Regions from separate parts of the Variovorax boronicumulans genome, predicted to be linked through region 1. Evidence: riboswitches for the same ligand, from Rfam matches in the RefSeq annotation. Region 1 holds a riboswitch; the other holds the start of a gene.

Region 1 (10,515 bases):
AGCGGGTAGGTGATTTCGTCGAGCACCACGAGGAAGAAGTCACCCGACAGGATGGCGGCCTTGGCCTTTTCCCAACCGTCGCGCGCCAGCTGGCCCGAGCGTTCGAGGTCCTGGCTCTTCCAGCTGAAGCCGTCGCCGAGGCCTTCGATGGGAATGCCGATCTGCTCGAACATGCGGTGCTCGCCGAAGCGCGCCGACGGCACCTTCATGAACTGGTAGATCTTCACGGCCTTGCCGCGGCCGTGTGCGCGCAGGGCGAGGCCGAAGGCTGCCGTGCTCTTGCCCTTGCCGTCGCCGGTGTTGACGATGACGATGCCGCGGCGTTCGCCTTCGGGCTTTTCGTAGGGCTTTTCGCTGGGAGGGGTTTCTATTTGCATGAAGGGTTCCGTTCTTGGGTGTTCTTGTGGTTCAGGGCGTGTGCACAGGCCACCGGGTACTTCCCTCCGCGAATGTCCCCCGGGCTTCGCCCTCCTCCTTGATTTCGCTGCGGGAAGCACCCAGTGTCCTGCGCACGATGAGCGCTGTCGTGGTGCGGGCGGATCAACGACCGCGCTGATCGCTCACGTCGATGGGGTGCCTTGCGCAGCGAAATCAAGGAGGAGGCCGCAGGCCGGGGGACATTCGCGGAGCAAGGTGCCCCGTCGGCGGGAGCGCGCCCTGAATGACTCGATGCGCGAGGCTTCATAGCGGCAATGCGATCCATTGATCTGCCACGCGATGCACTCGAATCCGGTGGTCGAACACCTGTTCGAGCGCAGCATGCGTCGCAGGATCGGCGCAAGCACCGTGGTGCACCACCCGCCCCCGGTTCATCACCACCAATTCGTCCGCGGCCAGTGCCATCGGCAGTTCGTGCAGCACGCTGACCACGGTGCGGCCTTGGGCCACCAGTGCGCGCGCCGTCTGCATCCAGTCGGCCTGATGCGGCGGATCGAGGTTGGCCAGCGGCTCGTCCATCAGCAGCAGCTCGGCCTCGACCGCCAGCGCACGCGCCAGCAGCACGCGTTGGCGTTCGCCGCCCGACAGCTGCCCCAGCGGACGGTCGCGCCAGTCCCAGGCCTGGGTGCTGCGCAGTGCGCGCTCCACAGCATCCCGATCAGCTTCGCTGGGTGCCGCGAGCCATCGCTGGTGCGGCAGGCGACCCAACATGGCGACGTCGTAGACCATCAGGTCGTCCGCACTGCCCTCGCCCGTGCCGCTCTGGCCCAGCCACGACAGGCGCCGTGCGCGCACGCGGGCCGGCACGGCCGCCTGCGCCTCGCCGAAGAGCCGCACCTCACCGCGATGTGCGAGCAAGCCGGCCAACGCTTTCAACAACGTCGACTTGCCGGCGCCGTTCGGCCCGACGATGCTGGTCCAGCGGCCGGCCGCGAGCGACAGGTCGATGCCGTGCAGCACCTCGACCGACCCGAGCGTGGCGCTGAGGCTGCGCGCTTCGAGTGCGGCGGATGAGGTGCGACTCATATGCCGCCTCCCTTCGCGCCGCGCCGGTGCATCAGCCACAGCAGGTAGCTGCCGCCAAGCACCGCGGTGAGCACGCCCACCGGCAGTTCCTGCGGCGCAATCAGCCAGCGCGCCAGCAGGTCGGCCGCCATCAGCAGCAGCCCGCCCATCAGCGCCGACAGCACGATCAACCGCGCATGCGTGGTCTTGACCACCGAGCGCACCAGGTGCGGCGCGGCCAGGCCGACGAAAGCAATGAGGCCGGTCTGCGCGACGGCGGCGCCGGTCGCCAGCGCCAGCACCGCCACCAGCGCGGCGCGCATGGCGCCCAGCGGCAGGCCCAGGCTGCGCGCCGTGGCCTCGCCCAGCGCGAGCCCGTCGAGCACCGGCGCGAGCGCCCAGGCCAGCAGCAGGCAGACCGCGCCGACCGCCGCCATCACGGCGCAGGCGGCCCAGCCGACCAGCCCGGTGCTGCCGAGCACGAAGCCCTGCAGCGCCTGAAGAATGTCGGCCGAGGCGATGGTGATGAGGTCCTTGGCGGCGCCCAGCACCACGCCGACGATCACGCCCGCCAGCAACAGCCGCAGGGTCTGCTGCACGCCGCGCGCCAGCGTGAGCGTGAGCAGCACCGCGGCCACCGCGCCGACGAAGGCCGCGCCGGTGAGCCCCAGGCGCATCACCCATTGCGTGCTGGTGACGGAGCCGCCGAACAGCATCAGCGCCAGCGCCACGGCGAGCGACGCGCCCGAGGCGCTGCCCAGCAGGTACGGATCGGCCAGCGGATTACGAAAGAGCCCCTGCGCCACCGCGCCCGCAAGCCCGAGCAGCGCGCCCGCCAGCCACGCGCCGAGGGTGCGCGGCAGGCGGATGTCCCAGACGATCTGCAGCGCCACCGGGTCGTGCCGCGCGGACAGCAGGCTCTGGAAACCGGTGCTGCCGATGCCCAGGCCGAAAAGCAGCAGCGCCACGCCCAGCACCAGCAGGCCGGCACCGAGCAGCAGCACGCGACGCAGGTGCGCGGAATGCATGCCGCTCACCGCCCCTTGTCCGCCAGGCACTGCGCCATCAGCCGCGCGGCCTCGTCCATGCGCGGGCCGGGGCGCACGACCACGTCGGTCTGCTCGGCGTCGAAGCGGCACACGCGGCCTTCGCGCACCGCGCGGATGCCGCCCCAGCCGGGTCGCTGCTCCAGCCCCATCGCGCTGCGCACGCTGACCATGATGAGGTCGGGGTTCGCACGCACGACGAACTCGGGGTTGAGCTTGGGAAAGGGGCCGAGCGACGCCGGCACGATGTTCTTCACGCCCAGGCGCGCGAGCGTCTCGCCGATGAAAGACGAATCGCCCGCCGCATAGGGGCCGGTGTTGACCTCGAAGTACACGCGCAGGCCCTTGGCGCTGGCGGGCAGCGACTGGGCCGCAGCCGACACCGCCGCATCGATGGCGCGCCACACGGCGGGCGCCTCGTGCGTGCCGAGCACCTGGTCGAGCGCGCTGAGCACGCGGCGCACGTCGGCGTGGCTCCTGGGTTCGAGCACGATCACCTTCAGGCCCAGTGTCTCGAGCCGCTGCGTGACGCGCGACGATTTGGCGAGCAGCACCACGTCGGGCTTGAGCGCGACGATGGCTTCGACGTTCGGATCGATCCCGCCGCCGAGCTGCGGCAGCGCGCGCACCTGCGCGGGCGAGTTGGAATAGCGGTCGACACCGATCAGGCGGTCGCAGGCGCCGAGTGCGCAGACGCCTTCGGTCAGCGACGGCAGCAGCGAGACGATGCGCTGCGGCGGTTGCGCCAGCTGCACGGTGACGCCCCGCTCATCGACCACATCGACGGCCTGCGCCGCCTGCGCGCCCACCACCAGGGCGAGCCCGAGCAACGACGCGCGCAGCCAGGTCTTCATGCGATCGAAGCTCATGCGCCGGGCGCCTTCAGCGTCAGCGGCAGGCCGGCGACCATCAGCGTCGCGCGGTGGCAGGCGGCCGCCACGTCCTGGTTCAGCCGGCCGAGCACGTCGACGAAGGCGCGGGTCTCGCGGCCCAGCGGGATCACGCCCAGGCCGATCTCGTTGCCGACCAGCACCACCGGCCCGCGCGCCTCGCGCAGCGCGATGAGCAGCAGCGTGGCGTGCGCCGAGGGCGTGCGTGTGACCACGGCGGCGCCTTCGGTGCGCAGCGGCATCAGCAGGTTGGTGAGCCACAGCGTGAGGCAGTCGACCACCACGAGCGTGTCGGGCGCGCTCTGCGTGACGATGGCGCGCCCCAGCTCGATCGGCTCCTCGATTGTCTGCAGGCCGGGCACGCGCTCGGCGCGGTCGGCCTGGTGGCGCGCGATGCGCTCGCGCATCTCGTCGTCGTGGGCTTGCGCGGTGGCGATCAGCACCGCGCGGCGCGATGCAGGCCCGGACGCCAGCCAGTCGGCCGCGCGCTGTTCGGCGCGGCGCGACTTGCCGCTTTTCTGGCCGCCGAGGATGAATTCGTGCTCAGTGAGGGGCATCGGGGAGCGCCTGTGCGGCGTGGCTGTCGAGTTCGAGGGGCATGGCGCTGAAGAGCCGCGCGGTCGCTTCCGGGCTGGACGCGAACCACGCATGGAAGTAGCTCGCGCGCACGGGGCCGTGCACGTACAGCGCCTCGCCGCCGCGCGTGCCGACGGTGCGCGCGGCGGGCGCGAGCGGCGTCTCGCAGCGCGAGTAGTGGAAGGTGTGGCCGCGCAAGGCATGCGCGCCCAGGTCGAGCTGCTGCGGGCCCAGGCCGGCCAGCCGCTTCTGCATGACGGCCCGCCCCGGCAGCACGCCCCAGAGGCGGTGCACGTCGGTCGGCTCGGCGTCGTCGCGCGTGGCGAGTTCGTCGAACAGCGCCATCATGCCGCCGCATTCGGCCCAGATCGGCTTGCCGGCCGTGACGTGGTTGGCGAGCGAGAGCCGCAGCCGGTCGCTGGCCGACAGCACGGCCGCGTGCAGTTCGGGGTAGCCGCCGGGCAGCCAGGCGGCGTCGCAGGGCGGCAGCGGCTCGTCGGCCAGCGGCGAGAAGAACGCAAGCCGCGCGCCGAGGGCTTCGAGCACCTCGAGGTTGGCCGGGTAGATGAACGAGAACGCCGTGTCGCGCGCGATGGCGATGGTGCGTCCGGCCAGCAGCGGCGCGATGGGCGCGGCCGGCACGGGCTCGAAGCGCACCTGCGGCAGCTGCCCGGGCGCGCGCTGCCCCAGCGGCGTGGCGGCAAGCACGTCGGCCGCGGCATCAAGCCGCACCATCGCATCGCCGAGTTCGGCGGCGCCGACCAGCCCCAGGTGGCGTTCGGGCAGCGCGAACTCGGCGCTGCGCGGCAAGGCGCCGAGCCAGTCGCCGGGCTCGCGCAAGGCGTCCTTCAGCATGTCGGCATGGCGCTCGCCGGCCACGCGGTTGGCGAGCACGCCGGCCCAGGGCAGGCCCGGGCGGAAGTTCTGCAGGCCGTAGGCCAGCGCGCCGAAGGTGCCGGTCATGGCCTGCGCGTCGATCACGGCCAGCACCGGCAGGCCCAGGCGCTCGGCCAGCTCGGCCGCGCTGGGCGTGCCGTCGAACAGCCCCATCACGCCTTCGACGATCACCAGGTCGGCCTCGCTCGCGGCGGCATGCAGGCGCGCGCGGCAGTCGGCCTCGCCGGTCATCCACAGGTCGAGCGAATGCACCGGCGCGCCGGTGGCCAGCGCGAGCCAGTGGGGATCGAGGAAGTCGGGCCCGCACTTGAAGGCCCGCACGCGGCGGCCCTGGCGCACGTGCAGCCGCGCGAGCGCGGCCGCGACCGTGGTCTTGCCCTGCCCCGAGGCCGGCGCGGCCACGAGCACCGCGGCGCAGGTGACGGCTGCGCCGGGCGAGGAGCGGCGGGTGTTTACTGCGGAGTCCACTTGAGTCCGACGTACGCGGTGCGGCCCCCGGTGGCGTAGAGCCGTGCGAACTGGTAGTCCTTGTCGCCCACATTGTCCACGCGCGCCACCAGGTTCAGGTCGCGCGTGATCTGCGTGCTGGCCGACAGGTTCAGCAGCGTGTAGCCGCCGAGCTTGACGGTGTTGGCCGCGTCGTCGTAGCGCTTGCCCGAGCTCTGGAGCTCGGCGCCCAGCGTCCAGCCGGCGATGCGCCAGTCGGCGCCCAGCGTGCCGTGGGCCCGTGCGCGGCGTGCCAGCAGGTGGTCGGTGGCGAGGTCGCGCGGGTCCTGGTAGTCGAGCGAGGCGCGCAGCGTGACGTCGCCGATGCGGTGGCCGCCCGTGAGCGTCACGCCCTGGTAGCGTGCGCGCGCCGTGCTGGCGTAGCAGCCGAACGACGACTGGCAACCCTTGGCGCTGCCGTCGAACACGATCAGGTTCTGCACGCGGTTGCGGTACAGCACGATGCCGGCCTGCGTGGCGCCGGCCGTGTACTGCAGGCCCAGCTCGACGTTGCGGCTCGATTCGGGCTGCAGGCTCGCCAGGCCGTACTCGCTGAAGCGCTGGTAGAGCGTGGGCGCGCGGAACGCGGTGCCGGCCGACACCGTGGCGCGCAGGCTCGGCGTGATCGCGTAGCCGTAGGCGGCGCTGCCGGTGGTCTTGCCGCCGAACTCGCTGTCGTCGTCGTGGCGCACATGCAGCTGCAGCGAATGCGGGCCCTTCACGTAGCCGTAGCCCAGCGCGGCGGCGTTCTGCGAGCGGTCGCGCGAGAACAGCTTGGCCGAGGTGGTCGGCGCGTTCTCGAGCGCGTCTTCGCGGCGCTCGAGCGTGGCGGTCACCAGGTGGGCGCCGAAACGGAATTCGTTCTGGAACAGGTAGCCGCGCAGGCGGGTTTCGGTGCGATAGAACGAGGGCTGGGTCTTGTAGACGGTCTGCGAATCGGTCACCTGCAGGCGGGTGCTGTAGATGTCGTTCCACTTGGCCGACCAGGTCAGGCCGGCGGTGCGCAGCTCGTTGGTCGACACGTCGTTGCGGAAGGTGATCGGCGGCTTGGTGCGAAAGCTCACCGACGGGTCGTAGGCCGCCTCGGTGTTGCTGGTGAGCAAGGTGGCGTCGATGCGCTGGTCGGGCGTGATCTGGAAGCCCAGCTTCAGGTTGCCCGAAGTGCTGCGGTAGCCGTCGCGGTCGGGGTTGGTGAAGCCGTCCTTCGAGGGCGTGCGCTTGGCGATCGGCTGGATGTTGAAGCCCTTGCTTTCCTCATGCGCCACGCCGAACGAGTAGTCGAGCAGGCCCGACTTGCCGCTCACGCCGCCTTCGATCTTGCGCAGGCCGTGGCTGCCGAAGCCGATGACGGCGTAGGGCGACACGCCCTCCTCGCCGCGCTTGGTGAAGAGCTGGATCACGCCGCCCACGGCGTCCGAGCCGTACACGGCGGCGGCCGGGCCGCGCAGCACTTCGATGCGGTCGATCTGCGCGAGCGGAATGCCCTCCCAGCCGGCGCCGCCGGTCGATTGCGAATCGATGCGCACGCCATCGAGGTAGACCGCGGTGAAGCGCGATTCGGCGCCGCGGATGAACACGCTGGTGGCGTTGCCCACGCCGCCGCTGCGCGAGATCTCCATGCCCGGCAGGCGCGCCAGCACGTCGGCCACGCCGGTCGCGCCGCTGCGCTCGATGGTCTTGCGGTCGATGATGGAGACATCGCCCACCAGGTCCGACAGCGCCTGCGGCGTGCGGTTGGCGGTGACGACGGTTTCGTCGAGCGTGGCAGATGCTGCTGCAACTTGCGCCTGCGCGGCCAGCGGCACCAGGGCCAGGCCGCCGAAGGCCGAGGCCAGGGCGAGCGTCAGCGGCAGGCACGCGGGACGGTTGCGGCGCACGCTGGCGCGGCCGCTGGAGAGGGAAACACAGGAAATCATGGGGTGAACCGAACGAACTTCTATGCCCTGGCCGGCTTCCCCGCCGGCGCCATGGGCGTCATGGCTGCCGATGCGGCAGCCGCCTTGTTGGCCGGTATCCGGGCTGGCAGATCGACCCTTTGCCGCCTTCCCAGGCACCTGTTTCAGGGCGCCCAGTGGCTGGATGGAAAGGGGTGACGCGTTGCGGCGTCGTCTGCTTGACCGTTGCGGGGGCAGCGCAGGCGGCTTCGGCCCCGGGGGGCGTCCACTCCTGCTTCCCGTTGAACTGCGCCGTGCGAACCACGCCGCGAGCACCAACGGGCGAGATTTTAGGCCCACGGGGCGCCCACGGGGCGCGCACACCACACCGGGTTTGATCGCGGGCGGCGCAGGCCCCAGAATCTCGGCCACCTCCGGTGCGCGCCCCGCGCGGTGCGCCGGATGTTCCGAATTCCCGGGAAACTACAATCGCCAACCATGCCCGCCTCCAGCCCCATCGACCAGATCGCCGAGCGTGTGGAACGCCTGCTCGTGCGTCACGAAGAGGTGCAGCGCACCAACGCGCTGCTGCAGGAACAGGTCGATGCGCTCACGCGTGAACGCGACGGCCTGAAGTCGCGGCTCGCCGCGGCCCGCACCCGCCTCGATGCCCTGCTCGAACGGCTGCCGGCCGAACCCCCTTCCGAAGATTCCCATCACGCATGAAGCAGATTGAAGTACAGATCATGGGCCAGAGCTATTTGCTCGGCTGTCCCGACGGCGGCGAAGCGCAACTGCGCGAAGCCGTCGACCGCGTGGACGCGGCCATGTGCAAGATCCGCGACGCGGGCAAGGTGAAGGCACGCGACCGCATCGCCGTGCTCGCCTCGCTGAACCTGGCTTTCGATCTCGCGGCCCAGCAGGCTGCTGCTGCCGCCGCACCAGCCCCCGTCGCTGCCAGCACCACGGAAGAAACCGCCGCCGACACCGACCCGAAGGCCGCCCAGCTCATTCAGAGACTCGATCAGGCCCTGGCGGGCGATGGACATTTGCTCTGAGGGCACGCGGCCCGGCACATCCGGGGCGTAAAATCCGTTTTGTCTGCAGACGTGTCGGGCTTAATATTTCCTTGTTCCAATGCTCTCCGGAGCCGGGCTTGGTACATCGCTTGACGGGCGTGATCATCTCGCGTCAGATGAACCCGAAGTCCTGCTGCCCTCGCCCACCTGAACCCTGGTTCAGGATGCGGGTCCGGCACACCATCTGCAGACACCTTTTCCCGCCACGGCCCCCTGCTTCACCGCACGGGGCCGTTGCTTTTTCAGCCGCTCGTTCTTTCCCCATCCTCCCGTGAACCTCGCTGCCCTGCTCGACCCGCTCCTGATCGCCGAACTCGCCGCGCTCGGCCTGGGCACCGGTTTCCTCGCCGGCCTGCTGGGCATCGGCGGCGGCATGCTGATGGTGCCGTTCATCACGATCATCATGGGCCAGCGCGGTGTGCCGGCCGACCTGGCGGTGAAGATGGCGATCGCCACCTCGATGGCGACGATCATCTTCACGTCGGTGTCCAGCGTGCGCGCGCACCACAAGCGCGGCGCGGTGCGCTGGGACATCGTGCAGCGCCTGGCCCCCGGCATCGTCATCGGCAGCCTCGCGGGCAGCCTGGGCGTGTTCGCACTGCTCAAGGGCACGGCGCTGGCCATCTTCTTCGCGCTGTTCGTGGGCTTCTCGGCCACGCAGATGTTCCTCGACAAGAAGCCCAAGCCCACGCGCCAGATGCCCGGCACCGGCGGCCAGCTCGCGGCGGGCGGCACCATCGGCTTCATCTCGGGCCTGGTGGGCGCGGGCGGCGGCTTCATCAGCGTGCCGTTCATGACCTGGTGCAACGTGGCGATCCACAACGCGGTGGCGACCAGTGCGGCGCTGGGCTTTCCGATCGCCGTAGCCAACGTGCTCGGCTATGTGCTCAGCGGCCAGTCGGTGCAGGGCCTGCCGGCCGGCGCCTTCGGCTACATCTGGCTGCCCGCGCTCGTGGTGATCGCGGCCTGCAGCGTGTTCACCGCGCCGCTGGGCGCCAGGGCCGCGCACAGCCTGCCGGTGAAGAAGCTCAAGCGCGTGTTCGCGAGCATCCTGTACCTGCTGGCCGCCTACATGCTCTGGAAGGGCCTGCGGGGCTGAGGCATATCAAACACCCCGTGGCTTTCCTGTGCCATCCTATGCGGCACTTGTTCACAGTCGTAGAAGGAAAGCCATGAAAATCCTCATTGCAGTCGACGGCAGCGCCTACACGCAAAAGGCCCTCAATTACCTGCTCGCCAACCGCGCCATGTTCGTGGACGGCCATGAGCTGGTGGTGGTCAATGTCTGCACCGGCATCTCCGGCCACGTGGCGCGCCACCTGAGCAAGGAAATCGTCACCGAGTACTACGCCGAGGAAAACGCCAAGGTGCTCGACCCGGTGAAGGCCTGGTTCGCCGAGAAAGGCGTGGCCAACTTCACTGCCGATGCGCGCCACGGCCACGCGGCCGAGGAAATCCTCAAGTCGGCCACCGAATCGAAGGCCGAGCTGATCGTGCTGGGCACGCACGGCCACGGCATCCTGGGCCGCGCGCTGATGGGTTCGGTCGCGACCAAGGTCGTGGCCGAGACCGACATCTCGGTGTTGCTGGTCCAGTAAGCAGCCCCAGTCACCCCGGCGACGGCCGATGCGCCGTGGCCGCGGTCATTGCGGCGAGCGCTGCTGCCGCCATTCGCGCGGCGAACATCCGAAGCGCTCGCGAAACGCGCGGCTGAAATGCGCCGCGTCGTTGAACCCCCTCCCGTACGCGATCTCCCCCACGGGCCGCCCCGCCAGGCGCGGCTCCAGCAGGTCGCGGCTGCACGCGTCGAGCCGGCGCTCCCAGATGTACTGCGAGGGCGTCAGCGGCTCGCTCTTGAACACGCGGTGGATGTGGCTCACCGACATGCCCAGCTGCGCCGCCAGCGTGCCCACCGACAGCGTCGGATCGGCCAGCTGCTCGTCGATGCGCTGCTTCACGCGCGCGAGGTGGTACGCCGTGAGCTTGCTGAGCGCCGGTGCGTGCGCGGCGGGCAGCGTCTGCAGGCCGGCCACGAGGATGTTCTGCACGCCATGGGCCACCGCCAGCGCCGAGGCCGGCTGCAGCGCGTCGAAGTCCTCGCGCAGCGTGCGGATCATGCCCAGCAGCAGGTGCCCCGCGCCCTCGCGCCCTGACACCGTGGTGGCCGTGAGCGCTTCGGTGTCGCGCAGTTCGCTGCGCAGCCGCTCGCCGGGCAGCTTGAGCA
Region 2 (10,515 bases), 940 kb from region 1:
GACCAACTACTCGGCGGCCAAGGCCGGCATGCACGGCTTCACGATGGCGCTGGCGCAGGAGCTGGCCAACAAGGGCGTCACCGTGAACACGGTGAGCCCGGGCTACATCGGCACCGACATGGTCAAGGCCATCCGTCAGGAAGTGCTCGACAAGATCGTGGCCACGATCCCGGTCAAGCGCCTGGGCGAGCCGAGCGAAATCGCTTCCATCATCGCGTGGCTCGCCACCGATGAAGGCGGCTACAGCACCGGGGCCGACTTCTCGGTCAACGGCGGCCTCCACATGCACTGAGCATGCGCGCCACGCCCTGAAAACAAAAACCCGCTTCGGCGGGTTTTTTCATTTCGGCGGCGGCCGCAGGCACCGAACGCAGTACCCCATCCATCGAAAGCAACCGAGACACGAACCCTTTTCTCCTCGTTTCCCTTCATTCCTTCAGGAGGCAGTCATGGCACATACAACAAGCACAGTACCCAGGAAGCTCCCCCTTTACCGTTCCCTGTACGTGCAGGTGATCACTGCGGTGATCGTCGGCGTGCTGCTGGGGTACTTCTACCCCTCGCTCGGCGAGTCGATGAAGCCCTTGGGCGACGGCTTCATCAAGCTCATCAAGATGATCATCGCGCCGATCATCTTCTGCACCGTGGTGGTCGGCATCGCCGGCATGGAAGACATGAAGAAGGTCGGCAAGACCGGCGGCCTGGCGCTCTTGTACTTCGAGATCGTGAGCAGCATCGCGCTGGTGGTCGGCCTCGTGCTGGTGAACCTGCTCAAGCCCGGTGCGGGCATGAACATCGACGCGTCCACGCTCGACACCAAGGCCATCGCGGCCTACACCGGCCCCGGCAAGATGACCGGCACGGTCGACTTCCTGCTCAACGTGATTCCCTCCACCGTGGTCGACGCCTTCGCCAAGGGCGAGATCCTGCAGGTGCTCCTGATCGCGGTGCTGTTCGGCTTTGCGCTGCACCGCTTCGGCGGGCGCGGCACGCTGGTGTTCGACGTGATCGAGAAGGGCTCGCACGTGCTGTTCGTGATCGTCAACTACATCATGAAGCTCGCGCCCATCGGCGCCTTCGGCGCCATGGCCTTCACCATCGGCAAGTACGGGCTGGGCAGCCTGCTGTCGCTGGGCAAGCTCATGGGCACTTTCTACCTGACCTGCCTGCTGTTCATCTTCGTGGTGCTGGGGCTCATTGCGCGCTTTCACGGCTTCAGCATCTGGAAGTTCATCAAGTACATCAAGGAAGAGCTGCTGATCGTGCTGGGCACCTCGTCCAGCGAATCGGTGCTGCCGCGCATGATGGAGAAGATGGAGAACCTGGGCGCCCACAAGACCTGCGTGGGGCTGGTGATTCCCACGGGCTACTCGTTCAACCTGGACGGCACCTCGATCTACCTGACGATGGCGGCGGTGTTCATCGCGCAGGCCACCAACACGCCCATGACGCTCACGCAGGAGATCACGCTGCTGGCCGTGCTGCTGCTCACCTCGAAGGGGGCGGCCGGTGTCACGGGCAGCGGCTTCATCGTGCTGGCGGCCACGCTGTCGGCGGTGGGGCACGTGCCTGTGGCGGGGCTGGCGCTCATCCTGGGCATCGACCGCTTCATGTCCGAGGCGCGCGCGCTCACCAACCTGATCGGCAACGGCGTGGCCACCATCGTGGTCGCCAAGTGGACCAACGAACTGGACACCGAGCGGCTGCAGGCCGGGCTCAACAACGAGAGCTGGGTCGAGTCGCAGGAGCCCGAGGAGCTGGTGAACGCGCGCGAATCGAAGATGGCGCAGTAGCCGGAGCAGGGCGCCGGCCCGCGCGTTTGGGTGCGGTGCGGCGCGTTTCGGTGCGCTTCAGTGCGCGTCAGTGCACCAGGGCCACCGCGAGCAGCGGCTGCGCCCTGGCGTCGAGCTCGCGTTCGTACAGCGGGGCGGCCTTGGCGTAGGCGCCCTGGGCGCGATGGGCCGCGGCCAGGTTCTGCCGGCTGTACAGCACGGCGTGTGCGTCGGGGCGCCGCTGCTTCTCGTGGATCGCCAGGGCGCGTTCGTACAGCGCAATGGCCTGGTCGAAGGCCTCGCGGCGATAGTGCAGGCCGGCCAGCGCGCTCAGCGTGAACGCCACCATCGGGCTGTCGGGCCCGGCGGTCTTTTCCTGGATGGCGAGCGCAGCCGTGTACGACTGCGCGGCCCGGGTCAGCTGCCCCTGCCGCTGGTGGACATGGGCCAGCAGCACGAGGCTGAGGGCCGTGTCGGCGGACTCGGGCCCGCCCGTGCGTTGCGCCGTCTGCAGCACTTGCTGCGCCAGCTCGAGCGTGCCGACGTCGTAGCAGTTGGCGTTGATGCGTTGCACGAGTTCCTGGCGCAGCGCGCGCCATTCGGGGTTGCCGTCCTGCGCGTGCAGCGCGCCGAACTGCGAGGCCGCCAGGACGACGCCGGCGGCAAGCCATGCCTTCGCGAATTTCATGGGGCCGAATCTAGTGCCCCGGCCCGGAAAACGAATACCTCGTTCATGGGAGTCCGCGCCCGCGGGGCAGGGCCCCGGGGCGCGGACGGCGCTGGCGCCCCGCCTCAGGCGAGATCGAAGCGGTCCAGGTTCATCACCTTGGTCCAGGCGGCCACGAAGTCGTCGATGAACTTCTGCTGGCTGTCGGACGCGCCGTAGACCTCGGCGATGGCCCGCAGCTGCGCGTTGGAGCCGAACACCAGGTCGACGCGCGTGCCGGTCCACTTGAGGGTGCCGGTCTTGCGGTCGCGGCCTTCGTACTCTTCCTTGGCGTCCGACACGGCCTTCCACTCCGTACCCATGTCGAGCAGGTTCACGAAGTAGTCGTTGCTCAGCGTGCCGGGCGTCTTCGTGAAGACGCCGTGGCGCGTCTGGCCGACGTTGGTGTCGAGCACGCGCAGGCCGCCGACCAGCACCGTCATCTCGGGCGCCGTGAGCGTGAGCAGCTGCGCCTTGTCGAGCAGCAGTGCTTCGCCGGGCACGCTGTAGCGGCCCTTCAGGTAGTTGCGGAAGCCGTCGGCCGCGGGCTCCAGCGGTTCGAACGAGGGCACGTCGGTCTGTTCCTGCGAGGCGTCGGCGCGGCCCGGCGAGAAGGGCACCTTCACTTCACGCCCGCCATTGCGCGCGGCCTGTTCCACGCCCGCACCGCCGGCCAGCACGATCAGGTCGGCGAGCGAGATCTTCTTGCCGCCGGTCTGTGCCGCGTTGAACTCGCTCTGGATGCCTTCGAGCGCCTTCAGCACCTGGGCCAGCTGCGCGGGCTGGTTGACCGCCCAGTCCTTCTGGGGCGCCAGCCGCACGCGGGCGCCATTGGCACCGCCGCGCATGTCGGAGCCGCGGAAGGTGGAGGCCGAGGCCCAGGCGGTAGACACCAGCTGCGCAGGCGTGAGGCCCGAGGCCAGCACCTTCTTCGTCAGCGCCGCGACGTCGTTGGCGTCGACCAGCGGGTGGTCGACGGCCGGGATCGGGTCTTGCCAGATCAGCTCTTCGGCCGGCACCTCGGGGCCGAGGTAGCGGGCGCGCGGGCCCATGTCGCGGTGCGTGAGCTTGAACCAGGCGCGCGCGAAGGCGTCGGCGAGCTGGTCGGGGTGGGCCAGGAAGCGGCGCGAGATCTTTTCGTAGGCCGGGTCCAGGCGCAGCGACAGGTCGGTGGTGAGCATGGTCGGCGCGTGGCGCTTGGAACCGTCGTGCGCGTCGGGGATGGTGCCGGCACCGGCGCCGCCCTTGGCGACCCACTGGTGCGCGCCGGCGGGGCTCTTGGTCAGCTCCCATTCGTAGCCGAACAGGTTCTCGAAGAAGTTGTTGCTCCACTTCGTGGGCGTGGTGGTCCACGTCACTTCGAGGCCGCTGGTGATGGTGTCGCCGCCCTTGCCGGTGCCGAAGCTGTTCTTCCAGCCGAAGCCCTGGTCTTCGAGGCCGGCGGCTTCGGGTTCCTTGCCGACGTTCGAGGCCGGCCCCGCGCCGTGCGTCTTGCCGAAGGTGTGGCCGCCGGCGATGAGCGCCACGGTTTCCTCGTCGTTCATGGCCATGCGGGCGAAGGTGTCGCGGATGTCGTGGGCTGCGGCGATCGGGTCGGGGTTGCCGTCCGGGCCTTCGGGGTTCACGTAGATCAGGCCCATCTGCACGGCGCCCAGCGGGTTCTCGAGGTTGCGGCTGTGCGGCACCTTGCTGTCGTCGTCCTTCACGAGCACGCCGCGGTCTTTCTCGACGCCGGGCGAGCCCTGTGCGTAGCGCACGTCACCGCCCAGCCAGGTCTTCTCGCGGCCCCAGTAGACGTCCTGGTCGGGCTCCCACACGTCGGGGCGGCCACCGCCGAAGCCGAAGGTCTTGAAGCCCATGGTTTCGAGCGCGACGTTGCCGGTGAGGATCAGCAGGTCGGCCCAGGAGATCTTCTGGCCGTACTTCTGCTTGATCGGCCACAGCAGGCGGCGCGCCTTGTCCAGGCTCACGTTGTCGGGCCAGCTGTTGAGCGGCGCAAAGCGCTGCTGGCCGCGGCCGGCACCGCCGCGGCCGTCGCCGATGCGGTAGGTGCCGGCGCTGTGCCAGGCCATGCGGATGAAGAGCGGGCCGTAGTGGCCGAAGTCGGCGGGCCACCAGTCCTGCGAGTCGGTCATCAGCGCGGCGAGGTCTTTCTTCACCGCGGCGAGGTCCAGGCTCTGGAAGGCCTTGGCGTAGTCGAAACCGGCGCCCAGGGGATCGGATTTGGAGGAGTGCTGGTGCAGCAGGTCCAGGCGCAGCTGCTCGGGCCACCAGTCGCGGTTCGTGGTGCCGGCGCCGGTGGCCTGGCTGAACGGGCACTTCGCTTCGGTTTTCTCGTTGCTCATGGGGAGGCTCCTGTTGTTGGGGGGACGGGGGGACCGCTCAAATTCTGGATGAGAAAGGTGTCGATGCGAATAGAAGTGCTTTATGCCTACGATAGTTCGCGTCGCTTCCGTAGGGGTGTAGACGCAGGCCCGTAGAAGCCTGCGGGCTTCAAAGGTTGGGGGCCGTTCCTGCAAAATGGACCGATGCCCCACAGCGTCTCCCTCATCAATACGATTGCCGCCGGCCTGGGGTTGGCGCTGGTGTTCGGCTTTCTCGCGGCGCGGCTGCGATTACCGGCGCTGGTGGGGTACCTCCTGGCGGGCGTGATCATCGGCCCGTTCACGCCCGGCTTCGTGGCCGACGCGGGCATTGCCGCGCAGCTGGCCGAGATCGGCGTGATGCTGCTGATGTTCGGCGTGGGCCTGCATTTTTCGCTGGCCGACCTGCTCGCGGTGCGCAAGATCGCGCTGCCCGGCGCCATCGCGCAGATCGCGGTCGCCACGCTGCTCGGCGGCGGCCTCGCCATGTGGTGGGGCTGGAGCTGGGGCGCGGCGCTGGTGTTCGGGCTGGCGCTGTCGGTGGCGAGCACGGTGGTGCTGCTGCGCGCGCTCGAGAGCCTGGGCATCCTCGATTCGTTCACCGGCCGCATCGCGGTGGGCTGGCTGGTGGTCGAAGACCTCGCGATGGTGCTGGTGCTCGTGCTGCTGCCGCCGCTGGCGGGCGCGCTGGGCAGCACCAAGGTCGACACCAGCGGCGACCCCGTCTGGCAGACGCTGGGCCTCACGCTGCTGCAGGTCGGCGGCTTCGTCGTGCTGATGCTGGTGGTGGGGCGGCGCGTGTTCCCGTGGATTCTCTGGCAGGTCACGCGCACCGGTTCGCGCGAGCTGTTCACGCTGTGCGTGGTGGCGGCGGCCGTGAGCATCGCCTTCGCCTCGGCGGCGCTGTTCGGCGTGTCGTTCGCGCTGGGCGCCTTCTTCGCCGGCATGGTGATGCGCGAGTCGCAGTTCAGCCACCGCGCGGCGCAGGAGTCGCTGCCGCTGCGCGATGCGTTCGCCGTGCTGTTCTTCGTGTCGGTCGGCATGCTGTTCGACCCGTCGGTGCTGCTGGAGCGCCCGCTGCAGGTGCTGGCCGTGGTGCTGGTGATCGTGCTGGGCAAGTCGCTCGCGGCCTGTGCGCTGGTGCTGGTGTTCCGCTACCCGTTGGCCACCGCGCTCACGGTGAGCGCGAGCCTGGCGCAGATCGGCGAGTTCTCGTTCATCCTGGCCGGGCTGGGCGTGTCGCTCGGCCTGCTGCCGGTGGAAGGGCAGAGCCTGGTGCTGGCGGGCGCGCTGATCTCCATCGCTACCAACCCGCTGTGGTTCAGCCTGATCGCGCCGCTGCAGAAATGGCTGCACGCGCATTCGAAGTTCGCACGCGAACTCGACGCGCGCAGCGACCCGTTGGCCGAACTGCCGATGACCACCGAGGCCAAGTACCTGTCGCGGCAGGTGGTGCTGGTCGGCTACGGCCGGGTGGGCCGGCGCATCGCCGCCGAGCTCGAGACGAACGACATCCCCTACGTGGTGGCCGAGCAGAACCGCGAGCTGGTCGAGAAGCTGCGCGAGGCCGGCATTCCGGCCGTGTGGGGCGACGCGGCCGATCCGGCGGTGCTGATCCAGGCGCACGTGGCGCGCGCCCGCGTGCTCGTGGTGGCCACGCCCGACGCCATGAACGTGCGCCAGATGATCGAAACCGCGCGCACGCTGAACCCCACCATCCAGACCGTGGTGCGCAGCCACAACGAGCAGGAAGCCCGCCTGCTGGCCGCCGAAACCGACGCGAAGGTGTTCCTGGGCGAACAGGAACTCGCCCAGGCCATGGCCCGCGATGTGGTGCAGCGCGCCGCCGCGATGGCGGTGCCGGCCTGAGGGCCGGTCGATTCCTCCTGTTGCAGCGCGCGTCGGCCGAGGAGCCCGTTCCTCGGCCAAGGCATGCGCCCGCACATTTCATCGATTTCTCCTTTTTCTGATCCCATGTCACTGAAAGCCCGATGGCATTCGTTGCTCGGCGCGGTGCGCGAGTCCCTGGTCTGCCTCGCGCTGGCCTTCCGCTCCAGCCTGCGCCCCGGCATCGCGCTGCGTTCCGCGGGCCTGTGCCTGCTGGTCTTCACGGTGTGGAGCTGGGTGCTCTACCGCCACTTCCAGCCGATCGGAACGGCGGCCGGGGTGGTGTCGGTCTTCATCGTGATGGGCGGGGCGGTGCTCGGCCTGCTGCCCGGCACGGGAGGCAGTGGGGGGAGCATCGCGGGCATGGCGGGCATCGCCCCTGCGCTGGCGATGTTGCTGCTCTATGCGGCGCTGCTCACGGTCGTGGTGCTGGTGGTGATGTACGTCGGCGTCATCGTCGCCACCATCCGGCTGGCGTTGCGCTGGGTGGTGTTGGGCCCGGTGCGCGAGCGCGTGCAGGCGCGCTACCCGGCGCTGCTGCAGTCACGGCCCGAGTCCTCGGGCTTGCTGGTCGGCGTGCGCGGATGGCTGGGGCCCTGGCTGGGCGCGAGCCTGGGGATGCTGCTGTGCCTGCTGGTGCCGGTGATCAACGGCGTGCTGCTGTTCCTGCTGCTCGCCTACCTCAACGTGCGCTTCCTGCTGGCGCCCGCGCTCGCCGGCATTGCGAACGGCGAGGAGCGCATGCAGGTCGTGCGTCGCCAGCGCGGTGCGATGGTGGCGTTCGGCGTTCTGATCCTGCTGCTGGCGCTCGTGCCGGTGGTGAATCTGCTGCTGCCCGCCTTGCTGGGCGCAGGCACCTGCCACCTCGGCTGCCGAGGTATGGAGGCACAGCGCCGGGCTGACACCGACGCCTTGACCGACGCTTCGGCCGGCGTTCAAAGATCCTCGATCACCAGCGTGCGATAACGCTCGGCGATCGAGTAGGGCACGGTACGCACCAGTTCCATCACGCGCTCGGCGATGGCGCCGTCCTTGGTGCGGATCAGCAGGCCCGTGTGGCCTTCGTGGGCCAGCTGGATGAAGGCGCGCACCGTGTCGCCGTCGGTGCCGGCGGAGGGCAGGGGACTGTGCGAGGCATGCACGGTCGGCGCGATTTCCGCCAGGACGGTTTCGGCCGGTATCAGGTAGACCTCGTCGCCGCTCACGATGCCTTTCGCGATCAGCCCGTGGCCGATGCGGCTGGCGTCTTCGACGCTCGGAAACATCACCAGGGAGTAACCGGTCGGGTAGAACGCGCCACCGAAGGCGGCGCGCATGTTGGGTTCAAGCGTGAAATGTTTCATGCTGACTCCTTGTTCTGATGCAACTCCCCACCCCTAACATTAGGCCGCGCGGCGTCCATGCACTGTAGGAGAAGCCCTAGTACTGACAACCGCGCCAGCCCCTTGCCCGTTCAAAGGCGGGTTCATTCCCTGTTTCATTTCTCTGACCGTCATGCCTTCGCCGAGAGACATCGCACTCACCGTCCACGAACTGGAAGAAGGGGAGTTCTACTGGGTGCTGATGGAGGCCGTGGACGGCTCGCCCGGCGACTCCACCCATGTGTACATGCCGCTCGAAGCCGCCCACGAGCCCTACGCCACGTATTCGAATGCACTGGTGGCCGGCGTGGCGGTGCTGCGGCGGCTGTTCGGGCCCGACGGCAAGCCCGTCTGACGGGGCCCGCAAGGGCGTTGCCGCAGGGCGCTCCCTATAATCCCGGCGGTTGGAAACATTGGTTCACACCGGTGTCGTCCAACACCCCACGGTTCGAAGGTGCCCTGCACGACCAGTCACAGGATTGGCGGCGGGGTTAAACGGGAAGCAGGTGCGAGGCGTCGTTTTTTTGAACGACCCTTCCATTCCTGCGCTGCCCCCGCAACGGTCAGCGGACATCGACACCCTCAGGTCCCGGCGATTCTTCGCCCGGGCAGCCACTGCGCTTCGGCGTGGGAAGGCGAGGGCTTCGGCGCCGAGGTGCATGCATTGCACCCGACGCACTCCGCGAGCCCGGATACCGGCCTTCGCAACCGCCTTCGGATGCTGCGGGAGTGCGTGTCCGGGCCTGCCGCTTTTCCCTCGCGCGAAACGGCACCGCCCCTCGTCTCTTCTCCCTCGGCGTCCGCGATCGGTCAGGAGCCTGCGGGGACGCGGGCCGGAGGAGAAGTCGGATGAATCGCATTGCATCGCCGCCGCGCGATCGCTCGGGCCCGCCCCTGCAACGGGCGCGCCTTTCGGGTCTTTCAGGTCTTTCACTGGGGCTCGGCCTCGCTTGCGGGCCCGCCCTGGCCCAATCGGGCGACACAACCGGTCGCCCCAGCCTCACGCCCGTGCAGGTCGAAGCCAGCCGCCACACGCCGCTGGCCCTGGACGAACCCACGCAGACCGGCAGCCGCCTGGGCCTCACGCCGCTCGAAACGCCGGCCAGCATCGAGGTGCTCACTGGCGATGCGATCCGCGCGCGTGGCGACGTCTCGGTGGTCGAGGCCGCGAGCCGCGCCACCGGCATCACGGGCTCGCCCGCGCCGGGCAATGGCGGCTCGTCGCTGTCGGCACGCGGCTTCAACGGCCACGGCTCGGTGATGCAGCTGTACGACGGCACGCGCCTGTACGTGGGCGCAGGCACCGTCACCTTCCCGTTCGACACCTGGTCGACCGACCGCATCGAGGTGCTGCGCGGCGCCGCCTCGGTGATGTTCGGCGAGGGCGCGATCGGCGGCGCGATCAACGTGGTGCCCAAGAAGCCCACGCGCGGCCCGATCCGCAACGAGGCGCTCGTGACCGTGGGCTCCGACGCCACGCGCCAGGTCGCCTTCGGCAGCGGCGGGGCGATCAACGACATGCTCTCGTACCGCCTCGACATCAGCCACCGGAAAACCGATGGCTTCATGCGGCGCGGCGAGGCCGAGAGCCTGGCGGTGGGCGGCGCGGTGCGGCTCGATGTGTCGCCGCGGCTGCAGTTCACGCTCTCGCACGACGAGGGCCGCCAGACGCCGCAGCGCTACTTCGGCGTGCCGCTCGTCAATGGCCGCCTGAGCAGCCTGAACCGCGAACAGAACTACAACCTGGACGACGCCGAGGTCAAGTACCGCGACCGCTGGACCCGCCTCGATGCGCAGTGGACGCCCAACGACGCCGTCACCGTGCGCAACCAGCTGTACCGCCTGGACAGCAAACGCCACTGGCGCGACAGCGAAACCTACACCTACAGCGCCACCACGAACCGCGTGACGCGCGGCGACTACCTGGAGATCGGCCACGACCAGGAGCAGATCGGCAACCGCACCGACGCCACCTTCAAGCACGCGCTGTTCGGCCTGAAGAACCAGGTGCTCGTGGGCTTCGACGCCAACCGCATCGACTTCCTGAATTCGAGCGACACGCCCTACGGCGGGCGCTCGGTGGTCGATGCCTTCGTCTTCAACCCCGGCACCTACGCTTCGCCCACGCCCTACCTGCCGCGCTACAAGACGAAGACCAGCACCTACGCCTTCTTCGCCGAAGACAAGCTGGCCTTCAACGAACACTGGTCGGTGGTCGGCAGCCTGCGCTGGGACCACGCGAAGATCGTGCGCACCGACCCGCAGAACCGCGCCCCGCGCCTGGACAAGACCTTCGAGTACGCCACGGGCCGCCTCGGCGTGGTCTACGCGCCCGACGCCGCGCAGTCGTTCTATGCACAGGTGGCGCGCGCGGCCGATCCGCTCACCGGGCTCATCAGCACCTCGGCCACGCAGGTGCCGTTCGA

The links. Region 1 has a riboswitch for cobalamin ahead of VHAB30_RS11630 (TonB-dependent receptor domain-containing protein). Riboswitches for the same ligand answer to the same signal wherever they lie in the genome.
Region 2: linked by a shared signal. The riboswitch ahead of VHAB30_RS07205 (TonB-dependent receptor) and the one ahead of VHAB30_RS11630 (TonB-dependent receptor domain-containing protein) in region 1 are both predicted to bind cobalamin.

Annotation. Positions count from the first base shown of each region.
Region 1 is NZ_BKDH01000001.1:2,534,364-2,544,878, forward strand. Features, by position in the region: gene cobO (cob(I)yrinic acid a,c-diamide adenosyltransferase) at 1-377, opposite strand, end outside; gene VHAB30_RS11605 (ABC transporter ATP-binding protein) at 682-1,464, opposite strand; gene VHAB30_RS11610 (FecCD family ABC transporter permease) at 1,461-2,471, opposite strand; gene VHAB30_RS11615 (ABC transporter substrate-binding protein) at 2,477-3,343, opposite strand; gene VHAB30_RS11620 (bifunctional adenosylcobinamide kinase/adenosylcobinamide-phosphate guanylyltransferase) at 3,355-3,936, opposite strand; gene VHAB30_RS11625 (cobyrinate a,c-diamide synthase) at 3,923-5,320, opposite strand; gene VHAB30_RS11630 (TonB-dependent receptor domain-containing protein) at 5,305-7,254, opposite strand; cobalamin riboswitch at 7,327-7,566, opposite strand; gene VHAB30_RS11635 (hypothetical protein) at 7,711-7,938, shown strand; gene VHAB30_RS11640 (cell division protein ZapA) at 7,935-8,270, shown strand; gene VHAB30_RS11645 (sulfite exporter TauE/SafE family protein) at 8,563-9,390, shown strand; gene VHAB30_RS11650 (universal stress protein) at 9,464-9,889, shown strand; gene VHAB30_RS11655 (AraC-like ligand-binding domain-containing protein) at 9,935-10,515, opposite strand, start outside.
Region 2 is NZ_BKDH01000001.1:1,592,373-1,602,887, forward strand. Features, by position in the region: gene phbB (acetoacetyl-CoA reductase) at 1-292, shown strand, start outside; gene VHAB30_RS07170 (dicarboxylate/amino acid:cation symporter) at 450-1,793, shown strand; gene VHAB30_RS07175 (tetratricopeptide repeat protein) at 1,861-2,460, opposite strand; gene katG (catalase/peroxidase HPI) at 2,565-4,823, opposite strand; gene ybaL (YbaL family putative K(+) efflux transporter) at 5,007-6,710, shown strand; gene VHAB30_RS07190 (EI24 domain-containing protein) at 6,816-7,694, shown strand; gene VHAB30_RS07195 (hypothetical protein) at 7,664-8,071, opposite strand; gene VHAB30_RS07200 (hypothetical protein) at 8,223-8,444, shown strand; cobalamin riboswitch at 8,526-8,807, shown strand; gene VHAB30_RS07205 (TonB-dependent receptor) at 9,098-10,515, shown strand, end outside.